Regions from separate parts of the Paenibacillus mesotrionivorans genome, predicted to be linked through region 1. Evidence: riboswitches for the same ligand, from Rfam matches in the RefSeq annotation. Region 1 holds a riboswitch; the other holds the start of a gene.

Region 1 (4,485 bases):
TCTCCTTCATCGCTCCCTCGTCCATGCCACGGGTGGTGACGGCGGGGGTTCCGAGGCGGATGCCACTGGTGACAAACGGGCTGGTGGGGTCAAACGGAATGGCATTCTTGTTACAGGTCACCCCAACCTCGTCCAGCAGATGCTGGGCAACCTTGCCCGTCAGGTTGGCGCTGCGCACATCCACCAGCATCAAGTGGTTATCCGTACCGCCGGAGACGATATTGAAGCCCTCCTCCATCAGGGACTCCGCCAGCACCTGGGCATTTTTGATCACCTGCTGGGCGTAGGTCTTGAAATCCGGCTGAAGCGCTTCGCCGAAGGAAACGGCCTTGGCGGCGATAATATGCATCAGCGGGCCGCCTTGAGTGCCGGGGAATACAGCCTTGTCGATTTCCTTGGCCCAGGACTTGCGGGTCAGGATCATGCCGCCACGGGGACCGCGCAGGGTCTTGTGGGTGGTGGTGGTGACGAACTGGGCGTGAGGCACCGGGTTCGGGTGCAGACCGGCAGCCACCAGACCGGCGATGTGGGCCATGTCCACCATGAACAGGGCGCCTACATCGTCAGCAATTTGGGCAAAGGCTTCGAAATCGATGGTCCGCGGATACGCACTGGCGCCGGCTACAATCAAGCGGGGGCGGTGCTTAAAGGCCGCCTTGCGGACTTCATCATAATCGATACGATGGGTGTTCTCATCTACACCGTAGGCCACGAAGTTGTAGAGGATGCCGGACGCATTGGCCGGGTTGCCGTGGGTCAAATGGCCGCCGTGGGCCAGGTTCATCCCCAGCACGGTGTCGCCCGGCTTGATGGCCGCGAGATAAACCGCCAAGTTGGCTTGTGCGCCGGAATGGGGCTGCACATTTACGTGCTCGGCGCCGAACAGCTCCTTGGCCCGGTCACGTGCGATATTCTCCACCACGTCTACATGCTCGCAGCCGCCGTAATAGCGGGCACCGGGATAGCCCTCCGCGTACTTGTTGGTCAGCACGCTGCCCATGGCCTCCAGCACAGGAGTGCTGACGAAATTTTCAGAAGCGATTAGTTCGATCTTATCCCGCTGGCGGTTCAACTCCAAATTCATAGCTTCCAGCACTTTCGGGTCAGCCTTGCGCAAATTTTCCATGGTTACACTCTCCTTATTGGTTATCCCGGACACACCGGTTAATCGCAATTTCCGTCTTCCTGCCGCGTTACCGCGCTGTACACCGCCCGTTCGCCGCCGATCAGCTTCGGCCGGGTGTAGGCCATCTGCAGGTGGGCATGCCCCAGCATCCGCACGCTTGGACGCACCGGGACCGCAACCGGCCGCAGATGCATGCCGATGAGGGTGCCCCCGATGTCCAGTCCTGCGTGGGCCCGCACCGCCTCCACCACCACCGGATCCTTGAAGGTCCGGTAGGCGTAAGCCGCCATGGAGCCTCCCGCCTTGGGCACCGGCACTACGGATACTGGCTCCAAGAGGGGGTAAAGCGCAAGCGCCTCCCGCTCCATCACCAGCGCCCGGTTCAGATGCTCGCAGCATTGGAACACCGGATAGAAGCCCGTCTGTTCCCTGGCGCGGCGCACCCCTTCGAAGATCTCCCGGGCTACACGCTCCGTGCCCTGAGTGCCGATCCGGTAACCCAGCACCTCGCTGGTGCTGGTGCCGATGACCAACAATTGGCCCCGGCGTAGCCCGCCTGCCTGTGCCAGCTCCAGCAGCACCGTCTCCACGGTGCCGGCCATACCCGCATAGAAATCATCGGACTCTGTCCCGGGCCCGCCGCCGTTCTCCAACGGCTTTAGCTCCTCCGTCATCCGGATGCACCTCCCCTTCAAGCAGGCTTATTTGCCTTCCAGCCGCATCGCCTTTTCAATCCGGCCGATGTGACGCTCCCCTTGGGAAAATTCGGTATCCAGCCAGACCTTAACAATCTCTTGGGCAACCCCCGGACCGATGACGCGTTCGCCCATGGCCAGCACATTGGTATCGTTATGCTCTCTGGTGGCCTTGGCCGAAAACAGATCATGCACAAGCGCACAGCGGATGCCCTTCACCTTGTTGGCGGCAATGCTCATGCCAATGCCGGTGCCGCAGATGAGAATGCCCCGGTCCGCAGCGCCGGAAGCCACCTGCTCACATACCTTCTCGGCATAATCGGGGTAATCCACGGAGTCGCCGCAGGTGCAGCCGAAATCCTCCACCTGGTGCCCCCATTGGCCCAGCAGCTCCTTCAATTCATCCTTCAGCCGGAATCCGGCGTGATCCGCTCCCATGGCGATTTTCATCGAATCGTCCTTCCTTTCATGTCAAATATCCTTATTATACCTCACCCTCCCGAAAAAGAAATCCATGGCGCCGTACAAAAAAAGAGCAGAGCAAAAAGCGCGTACACGCTTCATGCTTGCTCTTGCCCAGGCGACCGGCCGGTATCCGCAGTGCTCCATTGTGGTTGCTCCACTCGTCGCCAGTCACACTGCAGTTTAAAGTTATTCTTATCATAACGGATGACACCGCTGCTGTAAAGGCACAACCGCCGTGGGAAATCCTTTGGACTACGGCTCAGGCTCCAGCCTTCAGCCGGCTGATCAGCCGGGCCAGGGCTTCCTCGATTTCATGGGCCGTTTCCTCATAGTCCCGCTTGGACCCGCCGAAGGGATCGGCAATATCGAAGTCAGGGGCAGCCAAATGCAGGCGCACCAGACGCTCCCGCTCCTCGGTAGTAATGGGCTGGCCCAAGGACTTCTTCAGCTCCAGCTCGGATTGAAGGGCGGCCCGCTCCTCCAGCACACCCAAGCGGAATGGATCGTCCATGGTATATTCCTTCAGGGTGTACACCTTCTCCACCGCGTCGGGATGTGCGGCGATCACCTGCTGCTTGTGGAACATGGTCATGGTGAGGATCAAATCCGCCCAGCGGATCTCCTCCTTGCGCAGATAACGGGAGGTCCCCATTCCCTCCCCCGCCCCCTTCTTGTGCAGGATCTCCTCGGAATGGCGGGATACGGGTGCTCCGTCATGCGCCGTAACGCCGGCAGAGCGGACCTCCAGAGACAAACCCTCCCGTTTGGCCATCATCCGGCACAGCCCCTCGGCCATCGGGCTTCTGCAGGTGTTGCCCGTACAAACGAAAAGGATACGTGTGATAGCCACCGGAAAAACCTCCTAAAAGTTTTTCGCCAGAAAAACTGGCTTCGTAAGGATACGCTAGGTTTTTTTGTGCCAGCAAAAAAATTGGCTTCGTAAGCATGTGCTTTTATTTTGGCGCCATGCTGTTGCCATTTATTTTACATGAGGAAGCGGATGCCGAACAAGAGCAGAATGAGCCCGCCCAGCGCTTCCCCGTATTCGCCTACCCAGGCGCCCACCCGGCGGCCCAGCAGCAGCCCCAGCACCGACATGAGCCCGCCGAAAAAACCGAAGATCAGCACCGTCAGGGCGATATCCGAGGAAAACATCCCCAGGGACAGGCCCACACTGAACGAATCGATGCTCACCATCAGGGCAAACAGCAGGATGCCCCAGAAGCTCTTCTGGTCCAGCACCACTGAAGAGCTGCCCCGCAAAGCGCTGTACAGCATATGGGCTCCAAGCACAACCAGCAGAGCCCCCCCGGCGGTTGTGGCCACATTGCCCAGCAGGGAGCTCACGTAATTTCCCATGAACATGCCCATCAAGGGCATCAGAATATGAAAAAGTCCGATGACAAAGCTGACCTTGGCAATATTCACCAACCGGATGCCGCGAAGTCCCATTCCGATTCCCATGGAAAAGGCGTCCATCCCCAGAGCTATTGCCATCATCACAATGGTTATCAATTGTCCCAGCTCAACAAAACCCCAATACAATGCCGATCCCTCCTGTCCGCATACTCCCTTACTTACTGTATGCGGACAACCGTGGGATCATGTCCTAAACCTCCAGCACCCGGCCTCCCGCTGCCTTCCGCAGGCGGTTCATAATCGCCAGGCCGATCTCCTCCTCGGGGTACCCTTCGGCAAAAGCACAACCAATCCCCGCCTCATCCATCCGGCGCAGGGCGGCGAACAGTCCGGCGGCAGCGGCGGACAGGTCCCCGAGGGAACCGCAGGGGATAACCAGATCTGCCGCCTCGCGGTACAATGACGCATGCTCCTCGGGAGCCAGCACGGCAGTTTTTTCCCCGTTCCCGCGGGCATCGTCCAACCCCCGGCGGATCGCCTCCGCCACTGCAGAGACATCGCTCCCCTGCACAATAGTCAGCCGGGCCTGCGGCGCATAGTGGGTGTACTTCATCCCCGGCGCCCGGGGGCGGAAGGTTTCCACACCACCGCCCTCCGATACAGACGAGGCACCCTCCGCCCTCTCCGGGCGGCCTTCGCCCTTGACAACAGGGGCACCGGAAACCTCCGCCAGCTGGCGCAGCGTAATGCCTCCCGGCCGGAGCACATGGACCCGGCCTTCCGCATCCACCTGTACCACCGTGGATTCCAGCCCGACGCCTGTGGCGCCACCATCCAGCA
Region 2 (4,485 bases), on a different contig from region 1:
CGTATGACAGCTATGAGCAGATGCTGGTCCGGGAGAAGCCGGACTGCGTCTACATCGCAGCCACAACAGATGCTCATTATGAGTTATGTATGCTTTGCCTGGACCACCGGGTGCCGGTGCTTTGTGAAAAAGCCATGTTTGTGAGCAGTGCGCAGGCGGAGACGGTATTTGCCCGGGCCAAAGAACTGAATGTATTTGTTATGGAGGCTATGTGGAGCCGATTTTTGCCTGCCGTCAACCAGGCCAAGCAGTGGCTTACCGAAGGACTCATCGGCAAACCCCAATCTTTGGATTTGGCCATCGGATTCGTGGCGCCGGCTGACAAGACCAACCGTTATTTTAACCCCGAGCTGGGCGGCGGAGCCGCTTATGATATTACGGTGTATGCCTACGAAATCGCTACATACATGGTGGCTGCCCCTATCGAAGATATGCAGGTGGCTGCCATTTGGGCGGATACCGGCGTGGATGTGACCAATCATATCATCCTGCGTTATTCGCATTTGTTGGCTTCCCTGCGCACCAGCATTGTAAGCGCTTTGGACCAGGGGCAGGGTCTGGTGATCTATGGCGACAGCGGCAAAATCGTCGTTCCCCGCCCCCATTTTGCCTCAGAAGCCCTTTTGTATACGAACCAACAGGAGCCTCACATCCATTATAAGGACGAACAAACCCAAAACGGCTTTGTCTACCAAATCCAAGAAGCCATGCAATGTATCCGGAACGGCCAAATCGAAAGCTCCACCGTGCCTCATGAGCTGACCCTGCAGTGTGCACGGCTGTTTGACCGGATTGGGGAAACACGGCCGCAGTTACTCTGAGATTCTGGTGTGGACAATCTGTAAGGTGGAGCTTTTCAATTCATAGATTTCCTCCATCAGGGCGGAAAGCTCCTCCCGGTAAGGCCGGACCTGTTCCGGGTCCTTCAGCGAGGCCAGGTTAATTTCTACTGTGAGCAAGGCGGATTGTGCAGCCGCCTCCAGCAGGATGATTCCAATACCCAGATCGGAGATGACGTTTTTGTTGGAGATTTCAGCAATGCTGCGGGCATGGGCCATACCCGTTCGGCACACCGTGATCAGGCGGAGGGGAACGGCGATGGCTTGCAGAATGGCATGGTGCAGCGTATTTTTGCGGTACTGTTTTTCCTCATCTGTCTGTTTGGGGAGCTTCAGGGCATCCATGTACTGATCAAAAGAAGCGATGTCCGCTTGCAGCAGCCTTTCACATTCGCCGGTCAGCTCCTTCATTTCCTGAAGGACTTGGGTAATCTGGGGCTGGAACGCAGCGAATTTTTCACCTTGGGACAAGCTGCCTGCCATGGAGGTCATGGCTGCCCCCAGTGCAGCGGCAACGGCGGCGGCGCTTCCTCCACCGGGTGTAGGGCTGGAGCTTCCCGCCTGCTCCAAAAAATTCCGGATGCTTTGATCCCATATAGGATTGCTCATTTTCTATGCGCCTCCTTGGATTGAAGAGAAATGGCCTTCATCAGGTTTTGAAACAGGATCGCGGTTGTCAGGGTTCCTACTCCGCCCGGAACCGGGGACAGGGCCGCAGCAACCATTGCTGCTTCGGGAGATACGTCGCCTGCGATTTTTCCCTCCTCCGTTTCATTGATTCCTGCATCGATAAGAGTCAGATCGGCGTGCACCATCGCCCCCTTCACCACATGGAGCCGGCCTACGGCAACAAAGGCAATTTCTGCATGACCCAAATGAAAGGCCAGATCCGGTGTGCGGGAGTGGCATACCGTTACCGTGGCATTTTCCCGCTGCAGCATATGGAACAGGGGAAGGCCTACGGTTTGTCCCCTTCCCACCAAAGTCACCTTTTTACCCTCAAGGTTGTATCCGTAATGCTTCAGCAATTGAATACAGGCTTGGGGAGTTGCCGGATAAAGTCCCGCTTCCCCTGTAACCACAGCCAGCTTGTTGGCGGGAGTCACACCGTCGATATCCTTCAACGTGGAGATGGCAGCTGTAATGCAGCCTGCCTGAAGATGCCCGGGCAGAGGCAGCTCCAGCATGATCCCGTGAACGGAAGGGTCATCATTCAGACGGGTGATAAGCTGAAGGATTTCATTTTCCGGGGTGTGAGACGGGAGGGTATGGAGCGAAAACGCCACCCCCAGCTTTTCCGCAGTTTTTTGTTTGGCCTGGGCGTAGTAGAGAGAGGCGGGGTCACCCTCCACCAGTACCGCTGCCATGTGGGGGTGAACATCCTCCTTCTTTAACCTCTCCACTTTGCTTCTAACTGAATCGTATACCTGCTCCGCCGCTTCCTTGGCTTTTAAAAGTTTAACCATCGGCATTCCCTCCATACAAATAGGATTAAAAAGCAAAAAAAGCATCCACGGCAGCTTATGAATAAGCGCCACAGATCCTTTTCCCAGGCGAACGGAATGATCCGCTGTATGCTTCCCTGTGGTTGATTCCACTTTTTCGCCAGTCACATACAGCATTATGTGCTTCATTCTATCAGAGCATCTGGGCAAATGGAAGGCAATCCAAAGAAATGGAGGCCGGCACCAATGGGGCAGAGGGCCAATCTACTGATCGTCAGAAATCAATCCTATACGCTGTATTACAGCCACTGGTGCGCGTACACTCTGCCGGTAAGCTTGTTCTGGGGCGAGCAATATGCCATACGGTTTATTGAGCTTCAGAAGCGAGTCGATGAATCCGGATGGTTGGATGATAAATGGGCGGAGGGCGGAGCCGTCCTTGATCTGGAGCGCAGAGTGCTGCTGTTTTACGGAGGGGAGGATATCTTGTACGATGTACCCCTGCGGAATGTATTGTTGGGGCTGATGAAGAATAACTGGCCGGGGTGGGAAATTCGTTGGGCTCACGAAGGGATCGCGGATCTGGCGGCATATGTCGGGTATCCGACCGATAAGGTTTTGTCCGTCCGTGAAGCGTCACGGCATGAGGTAAGTCTGGCACCTCCTGAGGAGAAAAAATGGGTTGACCTGGTGGCAAGTGTTGCATTCTCCGAGCAGGAATTGCTGATCTTCCCTTTAGAGGGGGAACTGGAGAATTTTTTGACGCGAGGTCCCCGGCTCTTGGACGGAATAGAGAAATCCTATGGCCTATCTAGTCTTGACTTAAAGGAATGGTCGGATCGATTCCCTGTGGGTGGCTTCCATATTGATGTGAAGGGGGAAAAACTGCAGGTGTGGCATGCAGAGCCCGATCCGGCATTAACCCCGAGGCTCAAGGCAGTATGGCCCGGTTGGGAAATCATCAACCAACGAAACAGCTATGAATCGCAGGCTGCCTGCACTTACGGACGGCTGCAATTCCAGGAATTGAACCAGCCTGAGCTATTGGCCCAATTAAAAACCATGCTTCTAAGTGAACCGGCCAGCCCTGTGGAGACGCTGGTTCGTTTCGCCGAGAAGGAAGAGGCTGCAGGCAAAAGGGTGGAGATCAACCCGGATGCTTTGCAGGACCAACGATATGAACTGCCCAAGCAGTTGAAGGAGGAGCTGTTGATCAAAGCCATTATGAATATGAACAAAAACCTCTTTCATTCCCTGGAAGGCACTAGGCTTCAACTGAGGACCATCACCATGGACGATGCGGCGGAGATGCTTGCTTATTTGTCCGATGGAGAGGTGTCCCGGTTTATCGGCTGGAGGCTGATGCACACCATGGAGGATACCCGCGGGCATATCGGAGCCTTGCTGGCACGGGAGGAGGCAGGCACCCATTTGTATGCGGCCGTGGTTTTGAAGGCAACAGGGGCTGTTATCGGAAACGCAATGCTGTTCAATATGGATGATGAGGCGGGCCATGCGGAAATCGGATACGTATTTGACAAAGGATACTGGGCCCAGGGTTATGGCACGGAATGTGTGGCATTGGTGGACAATTTTGCATTCGGTACGCTGCAGCTCCGTAAGCTGTATGCCTGCGTGAACCCGGCTAACCTCCCCTCCGCCCGTATTCTGGAGAAAAACGGCTATACACTGGATGAAGTATTATCCGATGGGAGCCTGCGATACCAAAAAGAAAATGGGTTGATCGTCTAAAATATGGAACATCTGGATTCGTCCTTCCGTCTGTATGGGAAAGGAAGGTGTTGACCGTGAAAAGCTGGATAAAAGCGCTGCTCATCGCAGCCGGATTATTTGCTGTTCTATTCCTGCAGCATCCCCGTAACGCCTTTGCACTTCTCTGTGCACCGCCTAACCCCATTGATGTGCTCTATGAGCGAAGCGATGGTATCGTTCTTGCCAAGGTGGAGAAGGTGGCCCGCGCGGAGGACAACACGATCGTTCAAGTCCGGGTGCTCAAAAGCTACAAAGGGGTGACCGATAACCACTTTTCCTTTGGCGAAAGTCCCGTGTACGGCTCTTATTGGGGACCAAGCGAGAAGGGGCAAACCTACTTGTTTTTTCTCAGGAAAGGTGATGCCGGCTGGGAGAATCCGCTTTGTTCTCCTACACGCAAAGAGGCGGAGGCAGTGAAGGAGCTGGCC

Evidence for each region. A riboswitch is a leader RNA that binds a small molecule or an ion and turns the genes downstream of it on or off. The one in region 1 is predicted to bind ZMP and ZTP.
Region 2: linked by a shared signal. The riboswitch ahead of ACI1P1_RS16070 (bifunctional 5,10-methylenetetrahydrofolate dehydrogenase/5,10-methenyltetrahydrofolate cyclohydrolase) and the one ahead of rpiB (ribose 5-phosphate isomerase B) in region 1 are both predicted to bind ZMP and ZTP.

Annotation. Positions count from the first base shown of each region.
Region 1 covers NZ_JBJURJ010000014.1:165,483-169,967, forward strand. Annotated here, with positions in the region: gene ACI1P1_RS20780 (serine hydroxymethyltransferase) at 1-1,126, opposite strand, end outside; gene ACI1P1_RS20785 (TIGR01440 family protein) at 1,165-1,800, opposite strand; gene rpiB (ribose 5-phosphate isomerase B) at 1,828-2,271, opposite strand; ZMP/ZTP riboswitch at 2,389-2,468, opposite strand; gene ACI1P1_RS20795 (low molecular weight protein arginine phosphatase) at 2,546-3,136, opposite strand; gene ACI1P1_RS20800 (manganese efflux pump MntP) at 3,271-3,786, opposite strand; gene ACI1P1_RS20805 (L-threonylcarbamoyladenylate synthase) at 3,896-4,485, opposite strand, start outside.
Region 2 covers NZ_JBJURJ010000010.1:46,164-50,648, reverse strand. Annotated here, with positions in the region: gene ACI1P1_RS16080 (Gfo/Idh/MocA family protein) at 1-821, shown strand, start outside; gene ACI1P1_RS16075 (cyclodeaminase/cyclohydrolase family protein) at 813-1,448, opposite strand; gene ACI1P1_RS16070 (bifunctional 5,10-methylenetetrahydrofolate dehydrogenase/5,10-methenyltetrahydrofolate cyclohydrolase) at 1,445-2,305, opposite strand; ZMP/ZTP riboswitch at 2,380-2,462, opposite strand; gene ACI1P1_RS16065 (GNAT family N-acetyltransferase) at 2,531-4,036, shown strand; gene ACI1P1_RS16060 (hypothetical protein) at 4,093-4,485, shown strand, end outside.